3 regions of the Marvinbryantia formatexigens DSM 14469 genome follow, and region 1 is predicted to be linked to each of the others. Evidence: predicted binding sites of a transcription regulator. Region 1 holds the regulator's gene; each other region holds the start of a gene.

Region 1 (10,031 bases):
CGCCCAGCTCCACCGCCTTCTGCACGATCCAGTCCATTTTATCACTTTTAGGCAGTCCCTGAAAGAGCCAGATTCTGGAGGGAAGCTCCGTTCCCTCCTCACTGACACTCTCAATGGCTGCCCATATTTTTTCTTTCTCCACAGACGTGATCCGGCAGGTATATAAGCGGCTGCTCTGTCCATCGCTTAGCGTGAACCTTGCGCCCGCCTCCATGCGGAGCACATTTCTGATATGATTTACGTCACTGCCCGTCAGACAGACTACGTCGCCGGTAATCTGCGCAGGCTCTGCAAAAAAATGATGCATCGCTACCCGTTCTTTCTCGCTGTCACCGATACCCACTCTCCCTGGCGCGTCACTTCCACCAGAGACAGCCCGGCTGCCCGCACAGCCTCCGTAACAACGTCCTCCTTCACATCCAGGATGCCGGAGGTAATGTACACCGCTCCCGGCTTCATCTGCGCCGTGATGACCGGCGTCAGCTCCGTCAGAACATCCGCCAGAATATTGGCGACCACGATATCATATTTTTCATAGCCCGCCGCATCCTGCACGGTTTTATCGTCGATAATGTTTCCGAGCACCATATCCATCGCTCCCGCAGGGATCCGGTTTGCCTCCAGATTCTCCGCGACCGCCGAAGCCGCACACGGGTCGAGGTCGGTTCCCAGCGCGTGCTTTGCGCCAAGCTTTAAAGCGGCAATCGATAAAATACCACTGCCGGTGCCGACATCCAGAAGCTCCGTTTCCGGTGTCACATATTTTTTGAGCTGCCGAAGACAGAGCTGCGTCGTCTCGTGCATCCCAGTGCCGAACGCCGTGCCAGGATCAATATGGATGATCATCTTATCCGCATCCTCCGGCTTTACCTCCTCCCAGGAAGGGATGATAAGAATATCATCCACGTAAAACTGATGGAAATACTGCTTCCAGTTATTGATCCAGTCCTTATCTTCCGTCTCGCTCTCGGTAATCGTGCCCTCCCCGATGTCCATAAACATGCGCAGATCGTCCAGCTCTTCCTTCACTCTCTGAAGAAGCGCTTCTTTGTCGGTGCCTTCTTCGATATAAAAGCTTAAATACGCCACGCCGTCATCCGGCGCACCTTCCGGCAGAATATCCACAAACATCTGCTGTTTGTCAGACTCTGTCAGCGGCACCTTATCTTCTATTTCCACACCCTCAACGCCCGCATCCGCCAGAGACGCGATTACGATATCCTCTGCCCCGGACAGCGTTTTCAGTGTAAACTTATGATATTTCATCGCCTAGTCCTCAAATGTCTCTTTTAATTTATCCATGAAGCCCTTCTTTTTCGGCTTCTCCTTTTCCTTCTCGTTCTCCGCCTTTCCCGCCGGCTGTCCGAGCGAGCGGTCTGTCGCCGCGTCAAATGCCCGCAGCGCCTCTTTTGCCTCGCTGTTCAGCTTCGTGGGCACCTGGACCACCAGGGTGACATACTGGTCGCCGCGCACAGCCTTATTGCGCAGAGACGGCACGCCCTTGCCCTTCAGACGGATTTTCGTATCGGTCTGCGTACCCGGCTTGACGTTGTAGAGAACGTCCCCGTCGATCGTGCTGATTTTAACATCCCCGCCGAGCGCAGCCTGCGCAAAGGTAATCGGCGCCGTGGAGAAAATATTCATATCCTGTCTCTGGAAAATCGGATGGCGCTGTACAACCACCTCTACCAGAAGGTCGCCGCGCGGACCGCCGTTCTTTCCAGGTTCTCCTCTGCCCGCAATACGCACGCTCTGTCCGTCGTCGATGCCCGCCGGAATCGTGACCTTGATGGTCTTTCTGCTGGAGGTGTAGCCGGTGCCGGAGCACGCTGTACATTTCTCCCGGATGATTTTTCCGCTGCCGCCGCAGTCCGGACAGGTCGATACATTCTGCACCATGCCGAACAGAGACTGCTGCGTCATCACTACCTGCCCCCTGCCGCCGCACTTCGGACAGGTCTCCGGGCTGGTTCCCGGCTTCGCGCCGGTACCGTGACAGGTCGTACATTCATCCTTCAGGTTCAGCTCAAGCTGCTTCTCGCATCCGAACACCGCCTCTTCAAAGGTAATGCGCACAGAAGCACGAAGGTTCGCGCCGCGCATCGGTCCGTTGCCGGAACGCCGTCTGCTGCCGCCACCGAACAGATCGCCGAAAATATCGCCGAAGATATCTCCCATATCCGCGCTGTTGAAGTCGAATCCGCCAAATCCGCTTCCGCCGCCACCCTGCTCAAATGCCGCATGACCGAACTGGTCATACTGACGGCGCTTCTCCGGGTCAGAAAGCACGGCATATGCTTCCGATGCCTCTTTAAATTTCTTTTCCGCTTCCGCATCGCCCGGATTCATATCCGGATGATACTTCTTTGCAAGCTGTCTGTATGCTTTTTTTAACGCTGCCTCGTCCGCATTTTTATCCACACCGAGGACTTCATAATAATCTCTCTTTGTCTCTGCCATTTTTCCTCACCTGCTTCTATCCATTACCATAAGCTGCCCGCTAAATGAGCTCTATCCTTTTTTCTCTTTCAGAATCGATGGCTCATCCGGTTCCCGTACCGCAAGATACCCGGAACCGCTTTGCCGCCCGGCCGGGTACAGCCCGCCGGTAATCGGCGCCGCGGGAACCGGGCGTTTCTTACCTTATCGCTTTATGACGCCGGCGGCAGACTCTTCCTCCACATCCGCGCGGGTATGGATGAGCGCTCCCTGCCGGCCTCCTCTATTTTACACTTCTTTGTAGTCCGCGTCAATGACATCATCATCCGGCTGTGAATAATCTGCCTGCTGCGCGCCGCCCATATCCGGACCTGCGCCTGCCGCACCGGCTGCGCCCGCCGCGCCCTGTGCCTGCTCATAAACTTTTGCAAACACCTTCTGCGCGCTCTCCATCAGTTTCTCCTTCGCCGCCTTGATTTCAGCAACCTGGGCATCTGTCATTTCGTCCGGATTCGATTTTTCAACCAGTTCCTTCAGTGCCGTCAGATCAGCCTGCACAGCGGTCTTATCAGCGTCAGCCAGCTTGTCGCCGACCTCTTCGAGTGCCTTCTCGGTCTGGAATACCATTGCATCTGCATCGTTTCTGGTATCGATTGCTTCCTTGCGCTTCTTATCCTGCGCCTCAAACTCAGCCGCCTCTTTTACTGCCTTCTCGATATCCGCATCAGACATGTTGGAACCGGAGGTAATCGTGATATGCTGCTCCTTGCCGGTGCCAAGATCCTTTGCCGATACGTTTACGATACCGTTCGCATCAATATCGAAGGTAACCTCAATCTGCGGAACGCCACGTCTTGCTGGCGGGATTCCATCCAGACGGAACTGTCCGAGAGATTTGTTATCTCTTGCAAACTGTCTTTCGCCCTGTACAACGTGGATATCAACTGCGGTCTGGTTATCCGCCGCTGTGGAGAATACCTGGCTCTTCTTTGTCGGGATCGTTGTATTACGCTCAATCAGTCTGGTCGCCACGCCGCCCATTGTCTCGATGGAAAGGGAAAGCGGGGTAACATCCAGCAGCAGGATATCACCTGCGCCTGCGTCGCCTGCCAGCTTACCGCCCTGGATAGCCGCACCGATTGCCACGCACTCATCCGGGTTCAGGGTCTTGCTTGCTTCATGTCCGGTCAGCGATTTTACCTTATCCTGCACTGCCGGGATACGTGTGGAACCGCCTACCAGCAGCACCTTGCCCAGCTCGGAAGCTGTGATGCCGGCATCCTTCAGCGCGTTCTGTACCGGAATGGTTGTTCTTTCCACAAGGTCATGTGTCAGCTCGTCAAATTTCGCACGGGACAGTGTCATGTCAAAATGCTTCGGTCCCTCTGCAGTCGCCGTGATGAACGGCAGGTTAATATTAGTCGTGGTTGCGGAGGACAGCTCCTTCTTTGCCTTCTCTGCAGCCTCTTTCAGTCTCTGGAGCGCCATCTTATCAACGGAAAGGTCCACACCCTCCGCCTTCTTAAATTCGGAAATCATGTAATCGGTAATCTTCTGGTCGAAGTCATCGCCGCCCAGACGGTTGTCGCCGTTTGTCGCAAGAACCTCGATAACGCCGTCGCCGATTTCAATGATGGAAACATCGAAAGTACCGCCGCCAAGGTCGTATACCATGATCTTCTGCTCTTTTTCATTGTCAAGACCGTATGCCAGCGCCGCCGCTGTCGGCTCGTTGATGATACGCTTTACATCCAGACCGGCAATCTTGCCCGCATCCTTCGTCGCCTGACGCTGTGCGTCGTTGAAGTATGCCGGAACAGTGATGACCGCTTCTGTTACCTTTTCGCCAAGGTAGTTCTCAGCATCCGCTTTCAGTTTCTGAAGGATCATTGCGGAAATTTCCTGCGGCGTATAGTTTTTGCCCTCAATGCTTACCTTATAGTCGGTTCCCATATGTCTCTTAATGGAAGAGATCGTTTTGTCCGCATTGGTGACTGCCTGACGCTTTGCCGGCTCGCCCACCAGACGCTCGCCTGTCTTGGAGAACGCCACAACGGACGGTGTTGTTCTTGCTCCCTCTGTATTTGTAATAACGGTCGGTTTTCCGCCTTCCATAACTGCTACACAGCTATTTGTTGTACCTAAGTCAATACCAATAATCTTGCTCATAATAAGTTCCTCCTGCTCATGTAATATTTAATTTGCTACTTTTACCATGCTGTGTCTCACAACCTGGTCTTTGTAGGTATAACCCTTTAAAAATTCTTCCGTGATGGTGTTCTCCGCGGTATCTTCTTCCTCCACATGCATCACTGCGTTGTGGAAATCCGGATTAAACTCGCATCCGACCGCCTCAATCGGCTTCACACCGAGCTTATCAAGCATTTCGGTCATCTGCCGGTAGACCTTATCCATCCCGCTCACAAAGGCATCTTCCTTTGCTTCCTCAGAAACCGCCGCCAGCCCGCGCTCGAAATTGTCCACAATAGGCAAGAGCTGTTCAATCACGCTTTTTGCGCCCATTTCAAACATCTTCGATTTTTCTTTTTCGGACCGTTTGCGGAAGTTTTCAAATTCCGCCATCTGGCGTTTTACCCGGTCCTGCAGCTCTTCAATCTGCGCATCCTTCTTATCTTTTTTGCTTTCCTTCTGTGGTGCTTCTTCTGTCTCCTCTGCAGGTTCCGAAGCTTTCTGCTGCCGGGAAGCTTCTTCCGTCTCCGGTGCCTCCTCTTCCTGCGTATTTTTCTCTATCGCTTCGTCCATGTCTTTTTCCATGTTTTCTTCTGCCACTGCAACCGCCTGCCTTTCCATGCTTTTCTAATCTATGGTCAATCCCGGTCAAATATGGTATCCAACTGGGACTTCAGGTTTTTCAGCGAATCGACTACTTTCTCGTAATCCATCCGCTTCGGTCCGATGATGCCTATCGTGCCCTGGACGCCCTCGCCCAGCTCATACGTTGCGGTCACCACACTGCAGTCCCGCATTGTCCGTATAGGCGCCTCGTTTCCGATGTATACCTGGATACCGGTGCTGTTTTCCTCCTCCATCGACTCGCTGATAAGACTTGCCAGCTCCTTCTTTTCTTCAAAGGCGCTGATCAGCTCGCTCGCCCGCTCGCTGTCACTCAGCTCCGGGTACTTGAAGATATTGGTCGCACCGCTTGTGTAAATCTCCACATCATCCTCCATCTGAATGGCTTCCGCGACTGCATCCAGAACCTTGCTCACCACCTCGCTGTGGATTCCCGCCTGTTCCTTCAGCTTCGTAATCAGTCCAAGATTGATCTCCTCCAGCGCAAGCCCATTGAGACTTGTGTTCAGCAGAATGTTCAGCTTCAGTACCATTTCATTATCCAGGCCGTGCAGAAAATGAAGCATTTTGTTCTTTACAATATTTCCCTCTGTCACGATCACCGCCAGAAGCTGGTCTTCACTGATTGCGGAAAGCTGGATGAATTTCAGCTTCGTCGTATGGTAGCGCGGCGCAGTGATCATGGTCGCATAGTTGGTGTTGTTTGCAAGCACCCGGACCACCTGCTTCAGCAGCAGCTCCATCTTATCCTGCTTCTGGATCAGCAGCTCCTGCTGTTCCTTCACCTGCTCCTGCTGCTCTTTTACATCCTGTTCCTGCCGGCTCAGCCGTTCCCGCTGTTCTTTTACATCCTGCTCCTTCTGCTCCATCAGATAATCCACGTATACGCGGTATCCTTTATCGGAAGGAATCCTGCCCGCGGAAGTGTGCGGCTGGATTATCAGCCCCATCTCCTCCAAATCTGCCATTTCATTGCGGATAGTAGCGGAACTGAGGTTGAGGTCTGCATACTTGGAAATCGTCCTGGAACCCACCGGCTCTCCTGTTTCCAGATAAGTCTGGATGATAGCGTAAAATATTTTCCATTTTCTATCATCTAACTGCATCCCGGCTCCTCCTTTCCTTTTGTTGTTAGCACTCTTTCGAATCGAGTGCTAACATCTACGGTTTTAAGATACCACTGCTGTCTGTGATTGTCAATAGCTATTTTAAAAAAATTTTGTGAACTTTCCTGTCGAATCGCATCGACCTGTTATATTTGACATTTTTTGTATTTTAAGATACACTAAAAAAAGATGCCGGGCAGTATAAAATACGAAAGATGCGCAGGCATCACGAAAAGCTGAATATACGAAAGGAATCCGCAATGAAGATACGAAATTTTCTTACGATTCTGTTTGCCGTTCTGGCAATTCTGGCACTGGTCGCGCTGGCAGGTTTTGTAACCCTCTATGTGGCGGACGATTCCAGCCCGCTGCACAGACAGCTTATGCAGCTTCTCTATCCGGATACAGACGACGGGGACGTCTCCGGACAGATGACCGGCACAGAAGCGGAAGTTGCCAGGACAGTTAAGGCGCACTCCCTTGTTTTTGTCGGTGATTCCCGCACCATCGGTATGCGCGACGCCGTAAACGACGGCTGCACCTACATAGGAAAAGAAGGGGAGGGTTATATGTGGTTCTCCTCCGAGGGCGTCCAGGAGCTTGACGCAGTTCTTGCCGGAAATCCCGGACAGACCGTCATTTTCAATTTCGGGGTAAACGACCCGGCAAACATCAGTCTCTACATCGACCTTTACAATGCTCTGGAAGAGACCTATCCCGGCGCCAGCTTTTACTATATGTCCGTAAATCCGCTGATAGACAGCGAAGGCTTTAACACCACGAACGAAATGATTTCCATATTTAATGCCACCCTGCAGAGCGCATTTCCGGACAGCTACCTGGACTGCAATTCCTATCTCAATGAAATCGGATTTGAGACCGTGGACGGTCTGCATTACACAGACGCCAGCTACAACGACATTCATAACTATGTGGTGGATAAGGTAGCTTAACAGAAAAAGATTCCCCCTGCGCATCCGCAGAGGGAATTTTTCTTTCTAAAATTATATAATGATGTTGGGGTCAAAAGCCCTAAATATGATGCCTGCGGATTGCTACGCGTAGCTAGTCCTTCAGGGTTACGTGCTTCGCATCTCCGTTTCACTCCGGTCGTTGCCAAACGAGTGCCACTGGCCTCATTATATCAGATAAATATAGCCTCTCAGGCTTCTGCCGCCTGCCCAGTTGTAAATACTCTGATACTTAAAGACGATATTTGATTTTGCTGCATTGGGCTGCGTAGTGGATTCTGTGTAACCAGATTCCGATACATACGGAACTCCATTGATAATATTTTCTACTACAGCAATATGCGCGTCTCCGCTGGAACCGTAGTTGAAAATCGCCAGCGCACCGATTTTCGGCGTTGTGCCGTATTCAAACACACCCTTTGCCGCATTGGAATTATAAATACCAACCGGGTCTCCGCCGAAGATGGACTGTACCTTTGCGATATTTCCGCCGGCATTCGCCACGATTTCCATTGCACGTCCGCACGCATACCAGGTGCAGTTGCCAAGCACATAGACATTTCCGTAATACGGCTTACCGGTCGGCGCAAGGCTGTTATACTTGTAATAAATATTGTAGCTGCCATTGTAGTAATACGGACTGCTCGCAGAAGGTCTGGTGGTGCGCGGCGTAAAGTTTGCCGGAATTGTCACAGCACCGCTCGTATTCAGGTAGTCGCCTGTATTGCCATTGCTGCCATTGCCTCCCGTAGAACCCGGCGTCGTATTCGACCCATTTGTCGTTGCCTTCACCGTAATGGTCCGTGAAATCAGCGTTACCTTTTTGCCCTGGCTGTCCTGCGCCGTCAGCGTATACTTATAGGTGCCAGCCGCCAGCTTATCAAACAGCATTGCGCTGTCCAGCGCAGTGTTTGCCACACTGTAAGAGGTCTTTTTCGGCTGTACCGTTTTTGTATAAACAGTCGTATTGCTGCTGTTTGTAATAGAAGCCGTAACACTGGCAAGCTTATAGGTAGACTTAATCGTACCGCCAATCGCATAAGCTGCGCCCTGGTTGATGGAAACATTTCCCGCCGGCTTCGGATTTACTATCTTTATCGTTCCGGTACCGACAATAGAAAACTTTCTGTTTACTACAACCTTTTTCCCGCCGGAAACGGTGCAGCGCACCTTCAGATAATAGGTCCCCACACCAAGCTTGTTAAACTCGATATACGGGTCTGCCTGTGCCAGATTAAAGGTCTTGCTCTTTGGCTTTGCTATGTACCTCTGATAACACTTCTTGCCTGAGATATCATAGATCGTAACACGGACTTCCTTCATCGTCTTGTTGCAGGTGATTTTCCCCTTCAGACTGAAGTAACCGCCTTTTTTAATGGTACTTGGCTTTGATATGCCCGAAAGCGTATACTTTGTCGCGGTAGCCGCCTTTGCCGACACCGGAAGCGCCAGCATAAGCACCATTACTCCGAATAAAAGCCACAGCCATTTCCTTTTTTTCTGCATAACTCTTTCCCTTCTCCTATATATGGTGTTTATTCGATTTTTTCCGTCAATATTTTGTTAAAAAAATTTTACGTTTCGCAATTCCAAGTATACTATATTTTTCCTGCCTTTGCAACAACTTTTCTTACTTTTTTAATACTTTCGTAATCATTTTTCGTTATTGTTCAGAAAAGAAATTCCGCGCAGACATAGTTGCTGATATCCGTCCCCCGTTTTGTAAGGAATATGCGCTCTTCTGTCCGCTCCAGCAGCCTCTGACGCTCAAGCCGCTGCAGGACCTCCCCGTAAATTTCTTCCATTGTCACCCCGAAGGTCCGGTAAAAATGCGCAAAGGACACTCCCCGGCGCAGCCGAAGCCCAAGAAACATGGTCTCTTCCATTTCTTCCGCACGCGTCAGCCGCCCCTGCGTCTCTCCCCTCCAGCGCCCGTCCAGATACTGCTGCAGACTGGCTGTATCTGCAAAGCGCGTATGGTCCATCAGCGACGCCGCTCCCAGACCAAAGCCCAGATACTCCCTGCGCTCCCAGTAGCCGCAGTTATGGCGGCATGCAAAGCCCGGCTGCGCATAGTTTGATATCTCATAGCGCTCATAGCCCCGCTCTTTAAGCAGTTTTTCCGTCATCCAGTACATTTCCCGCTCTTCCTCCTCCGACGGCAGGATACGGCAGACTTCTCCGCGCTCACGGCGCTGCGCATCCTCGCGATAGCGCTCATAAAACGGCGTTCCCTCCTCAATTATCAGACTGTATGCGGAAATATGCTCCGGCGCAAGCGCCAGCACCTTCTCCAGTGTGTCCCGCCACGCCGCCGGGGACTGTCCCGGAAGCGCCGACATCAGATCGACATTGATATTGGCAAAGCCCGCCGCCCGCGCAAGCCGGTAGCTCTCCTCAAACTCCTCCCAGGTGTGAATCCTGCCGAGCAGCCGCAGCTCCTTATCCTGCGCCGACTGCAGACCAATACTCAGCCGGTTTATTCCCGCCCGGCGATACCTGGAAAGCCCCTCCGCCGTCAGTGTGCCGGGATTACACTCCAGCGTGATCTCCGCATCCCCGGCAAATGAAAATTTCTTTTTCAGAGCCTCCATAACCAGCGTGATTTCCTCCGCCGGAAGCACCGAGGGCGTTCCTCCGCCAAAAAAGACCGTGGAGATAACTTCATCCCCGCGGTCCTGCCACGCCTCTATTTCACGAA
Region 2 (10,031 bases), 1.9 Mb from region 1:
GAAGCTGTGCGGCTGTTTTGGAGAGAACCGCCGCCAAAATACAAAACAGGAGGAACTACATAATGGCAAAATGGGTTTACTTATTCAGCGAAGGTAACGCGAATATGCGCGAGCTTCTTGGGGGAAAAGGTGCGAATCTGGCAGAGATGACAGGCCTCGGTCTTCCGGTACCGCAGGGATTCACGATCACGACAGAAGCGTGTACGCAGTACTACGAAGATGGACAGACGATTAATGACGAAATTCAGGCACAGATCAATGAGTATATTGGAAAGATGGAAGAGATCACCGGAAAGAAATTCGGCGACAGCGAGAATCCGCTGCTGGTATCTGTCCGCTCCGGCGCAAGAGCATCCATGCCGGGCATGATGGACACGATCCTGAATCTCGGACTGAATGAGACGGTAGTAAATGTGCTTGCTGAAAAGTCTGGTAATCCGCGCTGGGCATGGGACTGCTACAGAAGATTTATCCAGATGTTCTCCGACGTTGTTATGGAGGTCGGCAAGAAATATTTTGAAGAGCTGATTGACAAAATGAAGCTGGACAGAGGCGTTACGCAGGACGTTGAGCTGTCGGCGGACGACCTGAAGGAGCTGGCAAACCAGTTCAAGGCGGAATATAAAGGAAAAATCGGAAAAGATTTCCCGGACGACCCGAAGGAGCAGCTTATGGAGGCTATCAAAGCGGTATTCCGTTCCTGGGACAACCCGCGTGCCAATGTTTACCGCCGCGACAATGATATCCCGTACTCCTGGGGAACTGCGGTAAACGTACAGTCGATGGCTTTCGGAAACATGGGCGACGACTGCGGTACGGGCGTTGCGTTTACGCGTGACCCGGCTACCGGCGAGAACGGTCTGTTCGGCGAGTTCCTTACGAATGCGCAGGGCGAGGACGTGGTTGCCGGCGTGCGTACCCCGATGCATATTTCCGAGATGGCAGACAAGTTCCCGGAGGCATTTCAGCAGTTTAAAGAAGTTTGCAGTATTCTGGAGAAGCATTACAGAGATATGCAGGATATGGAGTTCACCGTTGAGCACGGCAAGCTGTATATGCTGCAGACCAGAAATGGTAAGAGAACCGCGCAGGCGGCGCTGAAGATTGCCTGCGACCTGGTGGATGAGGGCATGAGAACCGAGGAAGAAGCGGTAGCGATGATTGATCCGCGCAACCTGGATACGCTGCTTCATCCGCAGTTTGACAGAGCATCCCTCGTGCGCGCGACACCGGCGGCAAGAGCGCTGGCGGCATCACCGGGTGCAGCCTGCGGACAGATCGTATTCTCGGCGGAGGATGCAAAGAGCTGGCACGCTAAGGGCAAGAAGGTGGTTCTGGTGCGTCTGGAGACCTCGCCGGAGGATATCGAGGGTATGAAAGCGGCGCAGGGTATTCTGACAGTCCGCGGCGGTATGACAAGCCATGCGGCGGTAGTTGCCCGCGGTATGGGTACCTGCTGTGTATCCGGCTGCTCCGAGATTGCAATGGATGAGGAAAATAAGAAGTTTACGCTTGCCGGCAAGGAATATCATGAGGGAGACTGGCTCTCCATCGACGGTTCCACCGGAAATATTTACGACGGCGTTATCCCGACGGTGGATGCAACGATCGCCGGTGAATTCGGCAGAATCATGGGCTGGGCGGATAAATACAGAAAGCTGCAGGTAAGAACGAATGCGGATACGCCAAGCGATGCAAAGAAGGCGAGAGAGCTTGGCGCAGAGGGCATCGGTCTCTGCCGCACAGAGCATATGTTCTTTGAGGGCGACCGGATCGACGCTTTCCGTGAAATGATCTGCGCAGATACCACGGAAGAGAGAGAAGCGGCGCTGGAGAAGCTTCTTCCGGTACAGCAGAGCGATTTTGAAAAGCTTTACGAGGCGATGGAGGGCAACCCGGTTACCATCCGTTTCCTGGATCCGCCTCTGCATGAGTTTGTTCCGCAGACAGACGAGGATATCCAGAAGCTGGCGGACAGCCAGGGCAAGACGGTAGAGCAGATCCATCAGATCATTGATTCTCTCCACGAGTTTAACCCGATGATGGGACATCGCGGAGTACGTCTGGCGGTTACGTATCCGGAAATTGCCAAGATGCAGACGAAAGCGGTAATCCGCGCAGCTATCAATGTGAAGAAAGCGCATCCGGACTGGAATATCTGCCCGGAAATCATGATTCCGCTTATCGGTGATGACAAGGAGCTGAAATTTGCAAAGAAAACCGTTGTGGAAACTGCGGATGCAGAAATCGCGGCGGCAGGAAGCGACCTGAAATACCTTGTCGGTACGATGATCGAGATTCCGCGTGCGGCTCTGACAGCGGATGCCATCGCGAAGGACGCAGATTTCTTCTGCTTCGGTACAAACGACCTCACGCAGATGACCTTCGGTTTCTCACGTGATGACGCAGGCAAATTCCTCGAAGCTTACTATGAGAGAAAAATCTTTGAGAATGACCCGTTCACAAAGCTCGACCAGAATGGCGTCGGCAAGCTGATGGAAATGGCAATCAACCTCGGCAAGCCGGTCAACCCCAACCTGCATATCGGTATCTGCGGCGAGCATGGCGGCGACCCGTCCTCTGTTGAATTCTGCCACAAGATCGGTCTGGACTATGTATCCTGCTCACCGTTCCGCGTGCCGATCGCAAGACTGGCAGCAGCACAGGCGGCTATTGCAAATAAGTAGGAGTTTAAATCTATTGTTGTCAACCGGCAACACAATTTAGGCTAAAAAATTTACCCAGGAAATAGACCTTGTACTGTGGAAACACAGTATGGGGTCTTTTTTTGACCGGTGAAAAAATCCCGAAAATAAAAGGATTATCAATAAAAAAGGAGTTTTATCGACAAATTTGTGCCTAGATCAGGTGTTATGCGGATAGAGGATGAAACGGAAAGAATTTTAAATAGTAGATGATTGTTGGCGGGATGTCTGGTATAATGGGAGGAACAATCGGGATTGAGGAGGTAAAGGTCATGATTTTAAAAAATAAGTTTCCCATATGTGAATTTGATACCAGTAAAGAACCACTTATTCATCCGGCGAATTTTCTGGCGAAAAGTCTTCCCGAAAAATGTGTTATTACTTTTTTCAGAAAGGAACTGGACCAGTTTGTTGCGGAAAACAATCTTTCTGTCATCGGTTATCTTAACTCAGAAGTGCTTGACATGCCTGTGTATGAATATGTGTACGGCGAAGAGAGACTTTGCATTACAATGGCATTTTGCGGTGCACCGGGAGCGGCTGTAACGCTTGAAGAACTACATGCTATGGGATGTGAAAAATTCATAATTTGTGGCGGCGCAGGGGCGCTGGCAAAGAACAGTAAAGTGGGAGAAATCATTATCCCGGTATCTGCGGTCAGAGATGAGGGAACATCTTATCATTACCTGGAGCCATCCCGTGAAGTTGAATGTCATAAGGAGACCGCCGAGATTGTGGTTTCGTGTCTGGAACAGATGGGGATTCCATTTACAACAGGAAAAACCTGGACAAGCGATGCCATATACAGAGAAACTCCCGACATGATTGCATTAAGACGAAACGAAGGCTGTATAACTGTGGAAATGGAAGCGGCAGCTTTTTTTGCGGTGTCTCAATATTATCATATTCCGCTTGCCCAGCTATTATATGCCGGTGATGATGTAAGCGGTGAGGTGTGGGATTCACGAAATTGGAATATGCAAAAGAATATACGGTATAATTTAATTGCTACTGCGATTGAACTTGTGAAAAAATTGTAAAAAGGAAGATTTGCTACGGAGTGCCGGAAATATGTTTGCGAAGCGCAGCATACAAAAAATTACTTGAAAATTTTTCAACACTTTATGCCTCCCGGACGTTATATAAGTGAAGCCACCAAAAAACAGCAACGAATGCGGAAGAAAAAGCAATCGCATGAAAACAGCGAAAAAACGAAACCGCAGGGAAGCGGACGGATGGCGGGAGGGAGGAAACGGTTTGCTGGAAGAACTCTACAATACATGCCGCAAAGAACTGACGGGATGGTGCCGGGCGATGACGCAGGATGAGACATTGACGGACGATTTGATACAGGAGGCATTTCTGCGTGCACTGATTCATGAGAAAACGCTGGAAATGCTGCAGCCCGCACAGCGGCGGGCATGGCTTTACCGGACCGTAAAGAATCTGTATCTCGACCGTTTGCGGCATACTGCATATGAAAAGGTTACAGAGGAATTGCCGGAGAATCCTGTAGAGGAAGGGTTATATGCGGAAATTGACTGCGAGCAGATGCTGCAGATTCTTCCGGAGGAAGAGCGCGTTTTATTTGTACTCCGTTATTTCCAGGGGTATAATTCGGCAGAGCTTGGAAAGCTGTTTTCACTTCCGGCTGCAACGGTGCGGTCGCGGCTGGCATCGGCGAGGCGGCGGCTTCAGAAATATTGGAGATGAGAAAGGACGTGGAGAGCTTGAAGAAAAAATTTATGGTGAATTGTGATTTGTGTGATGCGAGAAAGATATCGGAGGAAGGTCTGGCGGCGTATGAGCAGATCGTAATCAATGCGGATATGCTGGTGGAGGATGAGCGCAGCAGAGAAATCCTGCACAGGCTTCCGGTAACACTCAATGTAGACAATACGCTGGAGCTTGAAGAAGGAGTGCAGGTCGTTACGATAAACGGTCATCATGAAATTACCGGGGATATGGAGAGCGATAAGAAAATCGTTCTGATTGTGAATGGAAGCCTGGTAATTGAAGCGGATACACAGAAATATCTGGAGAACGTAGTGGGGATTTATGTAAATGGGAAAGTCCGCTATCCGAAGAGTATGACGCCCTGGATGGGAAAGCTTTCGGTAAACGGGAGTGTGAGCTGTATTCCGGACGGCTGTATCGTATTGAAACCGGAGTTCGAGGCTGACCGTTATTTTCATCTGCGGGCAAGAGAAGGCGCGCGGTATTACGCAGAGCGGAAGGTGCTTCTGACGGACCCGGAGACAGATATACAGGCGCTTGCCGAAAAGAAGGTTCATTTTGTCACCAGAAACGCGGTAATTCTGGAAAAACTGGTGGCACAGGCGGTCGCGTTATTTGACGAAGAAACGGATATCGCAGTAGTCCCGGAGGGATTTGCCTATATAAAGGACGATGCACGGCTGGACGAAACATTGCTGCGCAGATACGGTGGACGACTGTTCATCGGTGGCGACCTGCAGCTGGATGAGAACAGCGATGCCTGCCTGCAGCAGGTGGAGAAGCTGATCATACAGGGAAAAGTGCAGCTTTTGAAACGGCAGGAGGAAGCATTTCTTGCGCTGGATGCAAAGTACCGGAAGCTGGAGCTCTGCAAGGGCAAATGCCTGAAGAACAAGGTGTCTGTCACGGTGGACCGTGCGCTGCTTTCGGGAGCGCAGGAGGGAATCTGCATCGCCAACTGTGCGGATGTTTGCGTGAAGGATGATGTGGAGCCGGAAGAAATCCTTGCGAAGCTGGAGATAAAAAATTGTGCCAGCGTATCCTGTAATCCGGCGCAGCGCAGCGCGGTGGAGCTGGTCTCAGAAAATGTTGCGAATATCACAGAAAATGATGGAGGAGAGAATGAGAAAAGGTTCCCTGTAAGAAACTTTATGGGAACAATGGCAGATACAAAGGTAGTGAATGCGGATTGTTACATTTTATAAATATTTCGTGAGATACAGCTACGAATGCCGGAGTGTTTCTGCCATTGCGGGGGACTTCCGGCGCAGAAATATCCGGACGGTATGCACCTGATTCTTTGTTCACAAAAAATTCACAAAATTTATTAGCACTCACTCTTGACGAGTGCTAATAAATGTGCTATAACACATATAGAACAAAGGAGAAGGAAAGAAAGGAATGAATAAATAAAAAATTCCGGTTTCTTCCCGGTCATCCCCAGTTCTTACTGACAATCATATTTAACTGGAAAAGGAGAGATGACTTATGATGACACCGAGTATTTTTGGAGAAAACTTATTTGACGATTTCTTTGATGACTTTTTTGATTTTCCGGCATTTGACGATAAGGAAGCGCAGAAGGCGCAGAGAAAGCTGTATGGACGTCATGCGGCGAATATGATGAAAACGGATGTGCGCGAACATGACGACCACTACGAGGTGGATATTGATTTGCCGGGCTTTAAGAAAGAAGAGCTTTCCCTGGAGCTGAAGGATGGTTATCTGATAATCAGTGCGGCGAAGGGGCTCAATGAGGACGAGAAGGAGAAGAAGAGCGGAAAATTTGTCCGCCGGGAGCGCTACATGGGCAGCATGAGCAGAACCTTCTATGTCGGTGAGGATGTAAAGCAGGAGGATATCCATGCGAAGTATGAAAGCGGCGTATTGAAGCTGAGCATTCCGAAGACGGAGGCGACGAAAGCGAAAGCCGGGGAAAACAAATATATTGCCATCGAGGGATAACGGCACCTCTTTAAAATAGAGTGATAAATGGTATGGTCCGGAGCAAGGCAGCGAAGAGCTGCCCGGCTTCGGACCTTTTTGCAATAAGAAGAATCTGACCCAATAGCATAAGAAGACAGATTTTTCAGAGAGCGCCGGTGATATTTACCGCAGCTTTTACTGCCGGTAGGTACTTAAAAAGTCGCCGATTTTATGCGCCGCCTGTTCAAGCACTCCGACGCGCGGAAGGTAGACCACGCGGAAGTGGTCCGGCTGTTTCCAGTTGAAGCCGCCGCCGTGGATGATGAGGATTTTTTTCTCGCGCAGCAGGTCGAGAGCGAACTGCTCATCGTTTGTGATATTGAACCGCTTTACATCCAGCTTCGGGAAGATGTAGAAGGCGGCCTTCGGCTTGACAGCGGTGATGCCGGGAATATCGGTCAGTGCGTTATAAATACATTCGCGCTGCTCGTAGATGCGTCCGCCCGGAACAATATAATCCTTCACGCTCTGGTGTCCGCCGAGGGCAGTCTGCACGATGGACTGCGCGGGCACATTGGAGCACAGGCGCATGTTTGAGAGCATGTTGAGCCCTTCAATATAATCTTTTACGTGACGTTTATTTCCGCTCAGAACCATCCAGCCGATGCGGAAGCCGGCAATCATATGAGACTTGGAAAGTCCGCTGAAGGTTACGCAGAACAGATCCGGCGCCAGGGAAGCGATGGAAACATGCTCTTCCCCATCCATGACAAGACGGTCGTAAATCTCGTCGGAGAAAATGATGAGCTGGTGCTCCCGTGCGACCTCCACGATCTGCTGGAGAACTTCGCGCGGATACAGCGCTCCGGTGGGATTGTTGGGATTGATGATAACGATTGCCTTGGTGCGGTCGTTTACCTTCTTTTTGATATCCTCAATGTCCGGATACCATTCCGACTGTTCGTCGCAGATGTAGTGAACAGCCTTTCCACCGGCGAGGGTAGCGCACGCCGTCCACAGCGGGTAATCCGGGGAGGGAATCAGAATTTCATCGCCGTCGTCCAGCAGGGCGGACATACACAGGTTGATCAGCTCGCTGACGCCGTTGCCGGTATAAATATCGTCGATGGAAACATTGGGGATGTTTTTAAGCTGTGCATACTGCATGATTGCCTTGCGCGCGGAAAACAGTCCTTTTGCGTCGGAATAGCCTTCGCTTTCGGTAAGCTGCTGGCGCATGTCGTAGATGACCTCGTCCGGGGTGCGGAAGCCGAAGGGGGCGGGATTGCCAATATTCAGCTTCAGTACGTGTGTTCCGGCACTTTCCATTCTGTTAGCTTCTTCCACGACCGGTCCCCTCACGTCATATAATACATTATCCAGTTTTGATGATTTTTTAAATTCACGCATGGTGTTTCCTCCTGAAACATTCTTTTCTTTTTTTTCCGGAAGCGCGCCGTTTTCTGCAGGCGCGGCATCTTCGGAATCTCCGTTCATCAGCCAGTCCTCTTCGACATGCAGGGCGGCGGCGAGAAAATGAAGAATGTCCGCACGCGGGACAGTCTTTCCGCTCACATATTGGCTTACATGGCTCTTACCAAGCTTTACGCCCTGCCCGGCGGCGGCACGCACCAGGTCTACCTGTTTTACGCCGCAGTCGCCCATTGCTTTTCGGAGTCTGTCTGCAAAGGTCTCATTTGACATAGATGTTCTCCTTCGAAAATGGGATTTCATAAAGTTCAAAAATGATTATACAACAGTTCTATAAGAAGTTCAACAGAAAAAACGGAAAGTTTAATGAAAACGAAAAAGTTCAAAAAGGGAACAGAAAAGTTCAAAAAAAATACCCCCGTACATCCCTGGGGACGTAGGGGGGTTGTCTTATCTCTTTGCCTTTGCCTGGCTGGTGATAGTTTTTACGCCCTCAATAGCAAGGACAACCGCCAGAACAACGAGCAGAGTACCAAGTCCTGCGCGAATCCAGTTCCACATATCTACCGCGTTTGTCACGTTGGTGATAATGGTCTGGATTAAAGATACGATAGTAACAACCAGCATGAATGCCATCGGGAACAGGAACATTTTGTTGTTCTTGCCCATTTTGCCGAGCCATGCAGCGACAGCAAGCAGACCAAGTGCCGCCAGAAGCTGGTTTGCGGCTCCGAACAGTGCCCAGATTTTTGCGTAGCCGGTCATACCGAGCGCGATACCGAGCACAACCGTGATAATGGTTGCCACATACGGATTTGTCAGAGTCTTTTTGATGCCGGTTGCATCCTTGTAGGTCTGTCCCGGCTCCAGCCAGAATTCCTGGAACATGTAACGTGCCAGACGTGTTGCGGTATCCAGCGAGGTCAGACAGAATGCGGATACAGCAAGGATCAGCATGGAGTAGATGACATCCTCCGCGCCTGCCAGGAACGGGATGGTTGCGCACATGCGGGAGATACCGGTTGCGAATACTGCAGTCGGGGTGGTGATGCCGCCCGGAACATATTCTTTCCAGATATAACCAACAGCACAGAGGGAAATCAGCGCCAGCGCACACTCAATCAGCATACCGCCGTATGCAATCGGGCGGGCATCCGTTTCCTTGTCAAGCTGCTTTGCGGTGGTTCCGGAGCCTACCAGAGAGTGGAAACCGGAAATCGCGCCGCAGGCGATGGTAACGAACAGCGCCGGGAAGAGGCTTCCGAGGGAGCTTCCCACACCGTACTCCGCTGTGTCAATAAATCCGGTGAACGCCGGAATTTCCAGAGACGGATGAGCGCCGAGGATACCGACAACCGCGATAATCATCATGCCGTAAAGCAGGAAAGAACTCAGGTAGTCACGCGGCTGCAGAAGAATCCACACCGGGGTGACGGAAGCGATGGCAATGTAGATACCGACGATCACCATCCATACATTTCCGTTCAGGTAGAACGGATGCCAGTTGTAGCCGATTGCCATACAGGCAATGATCGCTGCCACGCCGATAACGGTGGACACAACCAGAGAAGCGTTTCTTCTGTAAACCATGATACCGAAAATAATGGCAATTACGATAAACAGGATGGAAATCATGGCGGTGCGCGCATTCGCTGCGCTTGCTGCCATATCCAGCACGCCTGCTTCATCGTAGGTAGCCTTGAAGGTATTTGCAACAATCGATGCAAATGCCGCAACTACCAGAATCAGCGTCAGATAAGAGAAGATGAGGAACAGCTTCTTTGCTCTGCTTCCGATACTGGTTGCGATAACCTCGCCGATAGACTGTCCTTTGTTGCGGATGGATGCAAATAATGCACCGAAATCATGTACCGCGCCGAAGAAAATTCCTCCGATAAGTACCCACAGCATAACCGGAACCCATCCGAATACTGCTGCCTGGATTGGTCCGTTGATCGGACCTGCGCCTGCGATAGAAGAAAAATGATGTCCCATCAGGACAGGCGCTTTTGCCGGAACGTAATCGTTGCCGTCCTCCAGCTCATGCGCCGGTGTAACACGCTTGTCGTCCACACCCCACTGGTCCGCAAGCCATTTGCCGTAGGTGACATAGCCGATAACCAGAATCACGACACCTACAATCAGTAGTAAAGCTGCATTCATGAATCACACACTCCTTTTCTTTTTTCTTTTCATGAATATATTTTTCATTAATTTCGCGTTTGCCCTGCC
Region 3 (10,031 bases), 2.2 Mb from region 1:
TTCAGCTTTTCATAATACCAGTAAAGCTGTTCTGCCGCTTTAATCATCGTCGTTTTCACAGAAAGATTTTTATACTGGACACTGCCCGCCGCCATCTTAATTGCCTCAATATAACTGTTCCGTTCTATTTCCTGCATTATATCTTCCCCCAGACTGTTTTTGACTAATTATAGCAAAGCAGCTTACCCGGAAAGAAATCCTGACCGCAAAGCACTGCTGTTTTGTCCGCCAACGCAGACTATTTCGATTCTGCTTCGCGAATGGGGATTGCCAATCACCTTAATATAAAGTATTATATAAATATAATTTGCAAAACCGGGGTGATAATGTCAAATGTCAGCAGAGGAAGTAATAAAACAAGTAGCGGAAATCTGCCGGAAATATAATGCCCGTGAAGTAATTCTTTTTGGTTCACGCGCGAAGGGTACCGCAAGAGACCGCAGTGATATTGATATTGCAGTATCGGGAGTAACTTATTTTGAAGAGCTTGCCGAAGAGGTGGATACATTTCCTACCTTATACACCATTGATATAGTCAACCTTGATACCTGCAAAAATCGCTTGCTGTTGGAGGATATAAAGGACTATGGACGGAAAATTTAAAAAACGTTATCTTTCTTATAAGAATTCATTATCTGCGCTTTCCGAAGCACGTGAAAGAGATCTGACAGATTCTTTTGTACTGAGTGGCACAAGTGCAAAATTCTGTATTACCTTCGACCTTGCCTGGAAAGTCATGAAAGATATCCTGACAGAATACTATGCCATAACGGATTTTGTGGCAGAATCTCCCAGAGAGGTATTAAAAAAAGCCTTTCAGGCTAATCTGATTCATGATAATACATGGTTGGAAATGCTTCAGGTGCGAAACCAGCTCACGCATGATTATGACGGAGATATTATAAAAAGCTGCTGCGAAGTAATTATAGAAAAATATATCGATGAATTTTATGGTTTCCAGGCAGAAGTGGAAAATCTCCTGGAAAATAATTCTGACTGACAACATCATCCCGCCTGCCATGTCTTCCTTCCCGGAAGGTCTGGCAGGCGGGATGAATCTTTTTACGCCCCTTTTATTCTATTTCCCGGATACGCCTGCGCAGCTCCAGCACCATTGCCGGAGAGACGGACAGCTCATCCACTCCCATTTTGATAAATTCCTCTGTCAGCTCCAGATCGGCTCCCAGCTCTCCGCAGATGCCCGCCCATTTTCCGTGGCGGTGCGCACTTTCCACTGTCATGCGTATCATCTTCAGAACCGCCGGATGATGCGGGTCGTAAAAATCGTCAAGGCGGGCATTCTGTCGGTCGATGGCAAGCGTATACTGCGTAAGGTCATTCGTCCCGATGCTGAAAAAATCCGTCAGCTCTGCCAGCTCATCGCTAATCATCACGGCGGCGGGCGTTTCTATCATGATGCCCTGCTCCGGCACCTTATACGGAATCTGCTCCGCCTCCAGCTCTTCCTGCACCTGCCGCACGATTGCGGCAATCTGCTGCATCTCCCCGACAGAAATAATCATCGGATACATAATGGAAAGATTGCCGTACACTGCCGCCCGCAGAAGCGCCCGGAGCTGCGTCCGGAAAATTTCCGGCTGCTTCAGGCAGATACGGATTGCCCGGTATCCGAGCGCCGGATTCTCTTCCCTGCCAAGTCCCAGATAATCCGCCTGCTTGTCCGCGCCGATATCCAGCGTGCGGATAATCACCTTCTTCTCACCCATCATGCGCAGCACATGCATATACGTCTGGAACTGCTCCTCCTCACCCGGAAAATCATTGCGCCCGATATAAAGAAATTCGCTGCGGAACAGACCGATTCCGCCGGCATCGTTCTCCAGCGCATAGCCGACGTCTCCCACACCGCCGATATTTGCATAAACATTCACGGTTCTGCCGCTGCGCGTGCGGTTTTCCTTTCCCTTCAGCTCCTGCAGAAGAGCCGCCCGCTCCCGCTCCTGCGCCATCCGGCGCTCCGCCTCCTGCAGGGCCGCCTGCGACGGCTCGAAAATCACCTCGCCGCGCATCCCGTCCACTACCACGGTCACGCCATTCTCTATTTTATCCAGGTCCAGAGGGACGCCCACCAGCGCCGGAATATTCATCTGCCGCGCCAGAATCGCCGTATGGGAATTTGTAGAGCCGTGCACCGTGACGAACGCCAGAATCCGGCTCTTATCCATCTGCACCGTCTCGCTGGGCGAAAGGTCATCCGCTATGATCACGGACGGCTGCTCTGCAAAAAAACCATCCTGTCCCTGCCCGCTCAGATTCTGAATCAGACGGTTTGTAATATCGCGCATATCCGCGGCGCGCGCCTTCATGTAATCGCTGTCCATCTCCGCAAACATTTTCGCAAAATTATCTCCCGCCGCTGCCGCCGCATATTCCGCATTCACCCTCTCCGTGCGTATCATATGATACATTGCTTCCAGAAAATCCTCATCCTCCAGAATCATCTGATGCGCCTCAAAAATCATGGCGTTCGCCTCTCCAACCTCCGTCACCGCCTTTTCATACAGCTCCTGAAGCTGCTGCTTTGTCGCTGCCGCCGCATCTTTGAGACGCGCAATCTCCGCGTCCGCATCCTCTGTTTTTCTGCGCTGCACCTGCTGGTCCTGCTTTTTCAGCACCGCGGCGGGTCCTGCAGCAATCCCTCTGTATACTGATTTTCCGGAAAGTTTCCACATCACACAAAGCCTCCGTCCCTGTCTTTCAGGCATTCCTGTTTTTCCCGCCGCATTCTTTATCTTTCCGGCGGGATTTTTTTGATTATATCATGCCCGGCTTTTTCTGTTAATATACTTATGAAAATTTTTCCACCTCCGCAAATCCATTTAAAATTCGATTCGCGAATGGGATTTACTTTCTGGTGTGGCTGTCATTCCAGTTGATTTGCCACATTCTGCGCATCTTCTATGTGATATGGCTCCGTCTCGTGCGAGCCGGGCGCTCCCGCCGTCACCAGAATATATTCTCTGCCGCCCACGCGCAGCAGACTTGCCAGACAGAGTCCCGCTTCCTGGGTATAGCCTGTTTTTCCTCCCAGAATCCTGTCATCGCCGCTTGCCTGCGCCTGTGAAAACAGCGTGCTCCAGAAGGTAAAGCCCTCCGGATGCTCCTGTGTTGGCTGCACATAATAATATTCGCTGGTAAACGCTTCCCGGAAGGAAGCATTCTGCAGAGCATATTGCAGAAGCGCCGCGATATCCTCCGCCGAGGAATAATGCTGTGCATCCTGCAGCCCGGTACTGTTTGTAAAATGTGTATTTGTCATGCCAAGCTCCGCCGCCCTCTGATTCATAATTTGCACAAAAGACTCCTCCGAACCCGCGATGTAACGGGCGGCAGTCAGACAGCACTCCGCCCCGGATGGAAGCAAAATTCCATACAGAAGGTCGCGCAGCGTCACCTCCTCGCCCGGCAGAAAGCCTGCCACAGAGGCGCCCTCCGCATAGAGCTGGTCATAAATATCCGTCGGTATCCATGCCGTCCCGTCCAGATTTCCGCAATATTCAACCAGCAGCAGCGCCGTCATGATTTTCGTAAGAGACGCCGGATACATCTGGGCACTGCCGTTTTTCTCCGCCAGCATTTCACCGGTACCCGCGTCCAGCAGAACCGCACAGGGGCTGTACAGACCGCCAAGATCCACGCTGGCAGTCCCGCTCCCGGCATCCGCCCCTTCGTCCTCTGACACGCCATACTGCTGTGCCAGGCTTCCGTCATCTGTCACCTGCGGCGCCGCACTCTCCCCGCCAATCGTATCCGCCGCACCGTACTGCTGCGTCCGCACCAGATTTTCCGCCACCTGCGTAAGCCAGGGAATTACTACCCGCACCGCCGCCAGGCAGACAAAAGCCGCACCCAGAAACCCCGCCGCAGTAAGCAGCATCTTCTGTATACGCACACGCCGTCTTCTGCGGCGCTGCTGCTTCATTGCCTTACGACTTCCCATCCGGCGCTCTGACTCCTGCCGTTTTCCCGTCTGCTGTCTTACCATATTCTGTCTTTTCCGGTTCCCGTCCGTCTGACGTCCCGCCGGACGCCTGTCATTTCTATATTCATAATTCACCATAATCTCCCCCTCAATCCGTCAAACGGCTCCATCGATTTTTCCGTGCCTCGCACCACCAAAATCCAAAAACATCAAAGCACCTTCCAGCACATCTGCGTTTTTCCTGCGCCGACCGGCGTGCAAAGGAATCCGGTTGTCATGCGCTGACCGGTGTGCAAGGGAATCCGGCTGTCATGCGCTGACCGGCGTGCAAAAGAATCCGGCTGTCATGCGCTGACCGGCGTGCAATGGAATCCGGCTGTCATGCGCCGACCGGCGTCCAAGGGAATCCGGCTGTCATATGTCCGGCGCAGACGATAGGCAGCTCCCGCAGATTTTGCGAGCATAGCGACAGCTTTTGAAGCTTGTCTGAGCCTGCAAAGCAGGCGAGTTTGCGCAAAAAGCTGTCAGATAGGCGGCGCAGCAAAATCAAGAGGAGCAACGTGTCTGCGCCGGACATATGACAGCCGGATTCCACGCACCGCCTTCCTGCGCACATAAAGCAGCCGGATTCCATACACCGCCTTCCTGTGCACATAAAGCAGCCGGATTCCGCGCACCGCCCTGCCTGTACACCTACAGGAGCTGTCACCGGCAACTCCTTTCGGATGCCTGGCAGCGAAAAAGCTCCTTCCGATATTTATCTTACCAGACAGAAGCTTTTCATCCTTTAATATGCGGTTGTTTATTTCCTGAGAAAAAATTAAGAAGCCGCCGGCAGCGTAACCGTAAAGGTGGTCAGCTCCTCCGCGCTTGCCGCCGTGACCGTACCGCCGTGCAGCTCGACAATTTCTCTGGCGATAGCGAGCCCCAGTCCGGCTCCGCCGGTATTCGTAGCGCGGGCGCCATCGAGCCGGAAAAATTTTTCAAAAATAGTCTCCAGCTTCTGCTTCGGAATCGTTCTGCCATGATTCGTAAAGCGGATTATCACCCTGCCATCCTGCTCCTGCGCGCTGATTTCAACCGGCGTATCCCGGTAGCTGTATGCCACCGCATTTTTCAGAATATTATTAAACACACGCGCCAGCTTCATGGAATCGCCGTAAACCGTCAGTCCCTCCCCCGCTTCCACCTGCGCCGTATTTCCATGCGCCTGCAGAATAGGATAAAACTCATCCGCCATCTGGATAAGCATATAAGAAATATCTATGCTCTCCTTCTCCAGCACAATCTGCTGCAGATTATAGCGCGTAATTTCAAAAAATTCATTGATAAGCTGCTCCAGCCGGAGCGCCTTTTCCAGAGAAATATGCACATACTTTGCCTTCTGCGCCGGCGGCATATCCGGCGCTTCCTCCAGCAGGCTCAGATAGCCGATAACAGAAGTAAGCGGCGTTTTTAAATCGTGCGCCAGATAAACAATCAGATCATTTTTCCGGCTCACCTCTTCCTTCAGCGTCTGTTCCCGCCGCTGTATATCATTTCTGATACTGCTCATCTGCATGGCGATTTCCTCATATCCGGGCGGAAAGACCTCCTCCGCCTCCAGATTCTTCGCCATATAGCGGCGTATCATAGCGCCCGTTTCCGTGACGGACTCCCTCACCTTTTTTCTGGCATAATAGCGCGCCGTCAGGTATGCCACCGCGATACATATCATCACGCCCAGAATCATCATTCTGAGAAGCAGCCACTTGACATCCCCCCAGATTGGCTCATAAACATAGGCGCCGTTATCCAGCATATACATGTTTGTATAATTTGCCGTAAACCAGTCTATAAACATGCCGTTCCAGAAATAATCGACAGTGCTGTAAATCCATAGACAGCCGGCAATCCCCGCCGCCATTATCAATATGAATTTTAATGTCCGTATGCATTTAGCCTTCAATTTTGTAGCCGCACCCCCAGACTGTTTTTATGTATTTCGGATTTTCAAAGGAATCGCCCATCTTTTCCCGCAAATGACGGATGTGAACGGTAATCGTATTGTTATTCTTCGTAAAATATTCTTCCTTCCATATCTGGCGGAACAGCTCCTCCGAGCTGACCACCCGTCCGCGGTTCTGGCAGAGAATGCGCAGAATGGAAAATTCGGTCGGCGTCAGCACCAGCGGCTTTTCGTTCAGCGTACATTCATGCGTCGTCACATTAAGCACAAGCCCGCCATATTCAAACACATCCGCCTGCGGCTGCGCCCCCACATTGTAGCGCTTATAACGACGGAGCTGCGCTTTCACACGCGCGACCAGCTCCAGCGGCAGAAAAGGCTTCGTGATGTAGTCGTCAGCTCCCAGCGTCAGACCGGTGATTTTGTCAACCTCCTCGCCCTTCGCCGTCAGCATAATAACCGGGTAATTATATTTTTCGCGGATTTTGCGGCAAATCTGAAATCCGTCGGTTTCCGGAAGCATCACATCCAGAATCGCCAGGTCCAGCTTTTCCTTCTCAATGCACCGGAGCGCATCCGCCGCACTATAGTATTTGTACACCTGGAAATTTTCATTCTTCAGGTACAATTCTACCAGATCCGCAATTTCCCGCTCGTCATCCACAATTAAAATGTTTTCACTCATAGCTGTCCCCCTGTTCCGGATGTTTTTGTCTCCTGGCATCATTATAATTTATCTGTCTCTAATTTATTTCTAAACGCGAATGGGATTTGCTCACGCCTGAATCACGTTCTTACGCCTCAGACCCACAGCCCCGGCTTTGCGTCGCAGCAAGTGTCTGAGGCCAGCGTGAACCCTCCACTTCATCAGTATAGCATCGTCCGGAAAATGTTGCTATCATTTTTGTATAGTTTGTATGGCAAAGCAGCGGCGTCAGAACGGTATAAACAGTAACAGGCGCAGAACCCGTCCGGATTCTGCGCCTGTCGGCATGGACTGTAGCTTTGCGCCTCATCAGCCCTCAATCGTAATGTACTTCTTCTGCTCAACTGTCTGTTTTGCGTCTTTCTTCGGAACGAACAGCTTCAGCGTGCCGTCCTCGAATCTGGCTTTGATTTCCTCCTGCTTTACTTCCTCGCCTACATAGAAGCTTCTGCTGCAGGTACCGTAGTGACGCTCTCTGCGGATGTATCTGCCGTTGTTGTCCTTTTCGTCATTGCCGCCGTTGGTGGTTGCCTGGATAGTCAGGTAGCCGTCCTTCAGCTCCGCCTTTACATCCTCTTTCTTTACGCCTGGGATGTTCATCGTAACTTCATATCCCTGGTCTGTTTCCTTCACATCTGTCTGCATCATGGTAGATTTTACTGCATCACTCGTTCTTACTACATCAAACGGATATCCAAAAAAGTCATCAAACATATCTCTTCCAAAAATACTCGGCATCATCATAAGTCATCTCTCCTTTTCCTACTCAAAATGTATTATATCCAATTTTTTATTTTTCAGAGCCTCCGGAAAGGATTTCCTTTTTGTAATACCCTTTCCATCTGTTCTAGATGTAATATAACACACTTTTTAGCACTCGTCAAGAGGGAGTGCTAACAATTTTGTGAAAAATTTGTGAACTTTTGGGAAATATGAAAAAAAGACAGTGTACCTTTATCTCAGTACACTGCCTTCTTTCCTTTGCTTCCATTTTCCGGTATCTGAACTGTCTTCCCGCGCAGTGCGCAGACATCAGCAGGCATGTCCGGCTGTTTCCTTTACGGCGCAGGCAATGGAGGTATCCACTCTGCGGTACGGAATCAGCATGGACTGCAATGCATGGTAGATGTCGGATTTTCCCGGCCACACGGTTCCGAGAAGCTGATTGTTCTGATCTAACTGATGGAACCAGGAGCCGTTTACATGGTCCAGCACGGTCTCATCGAGATACTGCATAAATTCTGCGTAATTATCCGCATACTGCTGTTTTCCGGTGACGCGGTATAAAACAGCGGAGGTGTTGATGGCTTCCGCCAGCGTCCAGTGCATTCTGTCGTGTACGCAGGGCTTTCCGCTCCAGTCGGTCGTGTAAACGATTCCCGGCGCCCCGTCCACGTTCCATGCATCCGCAATAGCGCGGTTGAAGAGCTTTTCAGCCGCTTCCACATACGGCTGCGCCTTTTCTGTATTTTTTCCATAAGTGGACAGCGCCCAGTGCGTGATGAGGCGCGCCCACTCAATGCCGTGTCCCGGCGTTGCGCCATACGGCTTGAAGGGGTCGTCCGGCTTTTCCTTATTCTTCTCCAGATCCGGCTGCCAGTCCTTTGTGAAGTGCTCCGGGATTCTCCACTCATTATCCTTTGCCCACGCAATCACATGGTCGACAATGCGTCCCGCGCGCACCCGGTATTCCTCTCTGCCTGTCGCATCGGCAACCGCCAGGAACGCCTCTACGGTATGCATATTTGCGTTTACGCCGCGGTAATCGTCCAGTACGGTAAATGCGGTATTCCAAGTATCGCAGGAAAGTCCTTCCTCCTCATTCCAGAAGCGCTTATCATACAGCTCCAGCGCTTCCGCAAGCAGCTCCTCCGCGCCCGGTCTTTTCGCCAGCATGGCGGAAGTCGCCGCCAGAATCACGAATGCATGTGCATAGCACTGCTTGTCCGGCAGAATATCGCCCTCCGGCGTGCGCCCCGGATACCAGCCGCCGTTTTCCACGTCCTTCAGCTCTCCGTTTAAGCCCTTCAGCGCCGCGTCCACCAGCTCTTCGCTGCCCTCGTGCCCCAGCAGGCAGCCGATGCTGTAGACATGCGCCATACGGCAGGTAATCCAGGTCTCGCGGTTGCGGTCCTTCCACGGCGTACCATCGTCCCCCAGATACCAGGAGCTTCCCTGCGGCGAGGGAAACTTGTGTCCAAACCGGAGCAGCTCGTCAGCGCGCTCCTGCAAAAATGCCCTGTTTTCCTCTGTGTCAATCTGATACTTTCTGTTCATTTCTCCCATCCCTTCCGACTGCGTCCGGAAGCAGCCGCCCGGCTCCGGCACGTCCGGACAGCGTCTCTTTTCCACAGTCTGTTGATAATAGTATATTTAATTTACTATCATTATAACAGGTATATGATGTATGTCAAGACAGTCTTTTTACAAAAATCAGACGAATCCCCTGAACATCTGGTCCACCGCATTGCACGCCGCCCCGATAAGCTGCGCCTCTTTCCCGAAATACGCTTTTTTTACCGGAAGCGGACGCTGGTCGTGCACGACCTTCCGCTCGTTTACCAGCTCCTCCAGCCTGCCGACAAGACGTTCGTCCCAGTCGATGCAGTCATGACCGAGCACAATCATTTCCGGGTGCAGAATATTGACGCTGGTAACAAGCGCGGCGCTGACGTCCTGCAGCATTTCCTCAAAGATTTCCTCTGTCTCCGCCGTCTGCGGCGCCCGGCAGAAGTCAGCGAAGGAAGCACCCTCCTCCCGGCAGAAGTCAGCAAAAGAAGCCCCTTCCTCCGCCCGGCAGAAGTTTGCCGAAAGAGCGTCCCCCGGACCGGCGCAGCGCTCACCGGAAAAAGCACGTCCCTTTGCCGCCCGCAGCTTTTCCAGAACAATATGTGTATTGGCGTACAGCTCCAGACACCCCCGGTTTCCGCAGGCGCACAGCGGACCTCTGCGGTCGATGCTGATGTGCCCGATTTCGGGCGGAAGTCCGCGGTGGCTGTGATAGACCCGCCCGCCGCTGACGATTCCGGAGCCGATACCGTTGGAAATCCCCACAAACAGAAAATCCTGCACGTTTCTTCCGATTCCGAACAGAAGCTCTGCCAGCGCGGCGCTGTTGTTGTCATGGTCGAAAAACACCGGCAGCGCATACCTTTTTTCCAGTGCCTCCCGGACAGGTACATTCTGTATCCCGTAAAACCGCGGCGGATTTAAAATCACGCCCTTCCAGATGTCCACCGGACCGATTGCCGCCACGCCAATGCCAAAAATATTTTTTTCTTTTTCCAGCAGCCTGTCAATCACGGAAAAACAGTGCGCATATAGCTGCTCCTTAGTCAGCGAATCAAAATGAATGCTCTCCGACGCCAGCTTTTGCATGGAAAGCGTGCACAGCACCGCCTCTATACGGTCGCGGAAAATCAGAAGCCCGATTA

What was found. Region 1 encodes HrcA, which represses chaperone genes, less so after heat shock. Its sites were predicted from a motif close to TGTTAGCACTCNNNNNNNNNGAGTGCTAACA; they were not measured.
Region 2: the regulator HrcA is predicted to act here: its motif matches at 5,768-5,798, upstream of NQ534_RS05325 (Hsp20/alpha crystallin family protein).
Region 3: the regulator HrcA is predicted to act here: its motif matches at 7,466-7,496, upstream of NQ534_RS06790 (Hsp20/alpha crystallin family protein).

Annotation. Positions count from the first base shown of each region.
Region 1 is NZ_CP102268.1:3,764,890-3,774,920, reverse strand. It holds gene NQ534_RS17625 (16S rRNA (uracil(1498)-N(3))-methyltransferase) at 1-307, opposite strand, end outside; gene prmA (50S ribosomal protein L11 methyltransferase) at 310-1,266, opposite strand; gene dnaJ (molecular chaperone DnaJ) at 1,270-2,460, opposite strand; gene dnaK (molecular chaperone DnaK) at 2,728-4,608, opposite strand; gene grpE (nucleotide exchange factor GrpE) at 4,636-5,250, opposite strand; gene hrcA (heat-inducible transcriptional repressor HrcA) at 5,268-6,359, opposite strand; gene NQ534_RS17595 (SGNH/GDSL hydrolase family protein) at 6,620-7,312, shown strand; gene NQ534_RS17590 (CHAP domain-containing protein) at 7,499-8,836, opposite strand; gene hemW (radical SAM family heme chaperone HemW) at 9,001-10,031, opposite strand, start outside.
Region 2 is NZ_CP102268.1:1,077,706-1,087,736, reverse strand. It holds gene ppdK (pyruvate, phosphate dikinase) at 63-2,687, shown strand; gene NQ534_RS05340 (nucleoside phosphorylase) at 2,978-3,745, shown strand; gene NQ534_RS05335 (RNA polymerase sigma factor) at 3,852-4,418, shown strand; gene NQ534_RS05330 (hypothetical protein) at 4,436-5,647, shown strand; gene NQ534_RS05325 (Hsp20/alpha crystallin family protein) at 5,931-6,407, shown strand; gene NQ534_RS05320 (aminotransferase class I/II-fold pyridoxal phosphate-dependent enzyme) at 6,564-8,072, opposite strand; gene NQ534_RS05315 (carbon starvation CstA family protein) at 8,250-9,962, opposite strand; gene NQ534_RS05310 (DUF8052 family protein) at 9,966-10,031, opposite strand, start outside.
Region 3 is NZ_CP102268.1:1,363,343-1,373,373, forward strand. It holds gene NQ534_RS06755 (hypothetical protein) at 1-137, opposite strand, end outside; gene NQ534_RS06760 (nucleotidyltransferase family protein) at 334-603, shown strand; gene NQ534_RS06765 (HI0074 family nucleotidyltransferase substrate-binding subunit) at 587-1,000, shown strand; gene ptsP (phosphoenolpyruvate--protein phosphotransferase) at 1,074-2,693, opposite strand; gene NQ534_RS06775 (D-alanyl-D-alanine carboxypeptidase family protein) at 2,885-4,081, opposite strand; gene NQ534_RS06780 (sensor histidine kinase) at 4,764-5,891, opposite strand; gene vanR (VanR-ABDEGLN family response regulator transcription factor) at 5,881-6,576, opposite strand; gene NQ534_RS06790 (Hsp20/alpha crystallin family protein) at 6,907-7,341, opposite strand; gene NQ534_RS06795 (AGE family epimerase/isomerase) at 7,630-8,874, opposite strand; gene NQ534_RS06800 (ROK family transcriptional regulator) at 9,031-10,031, opposite strand, start outside.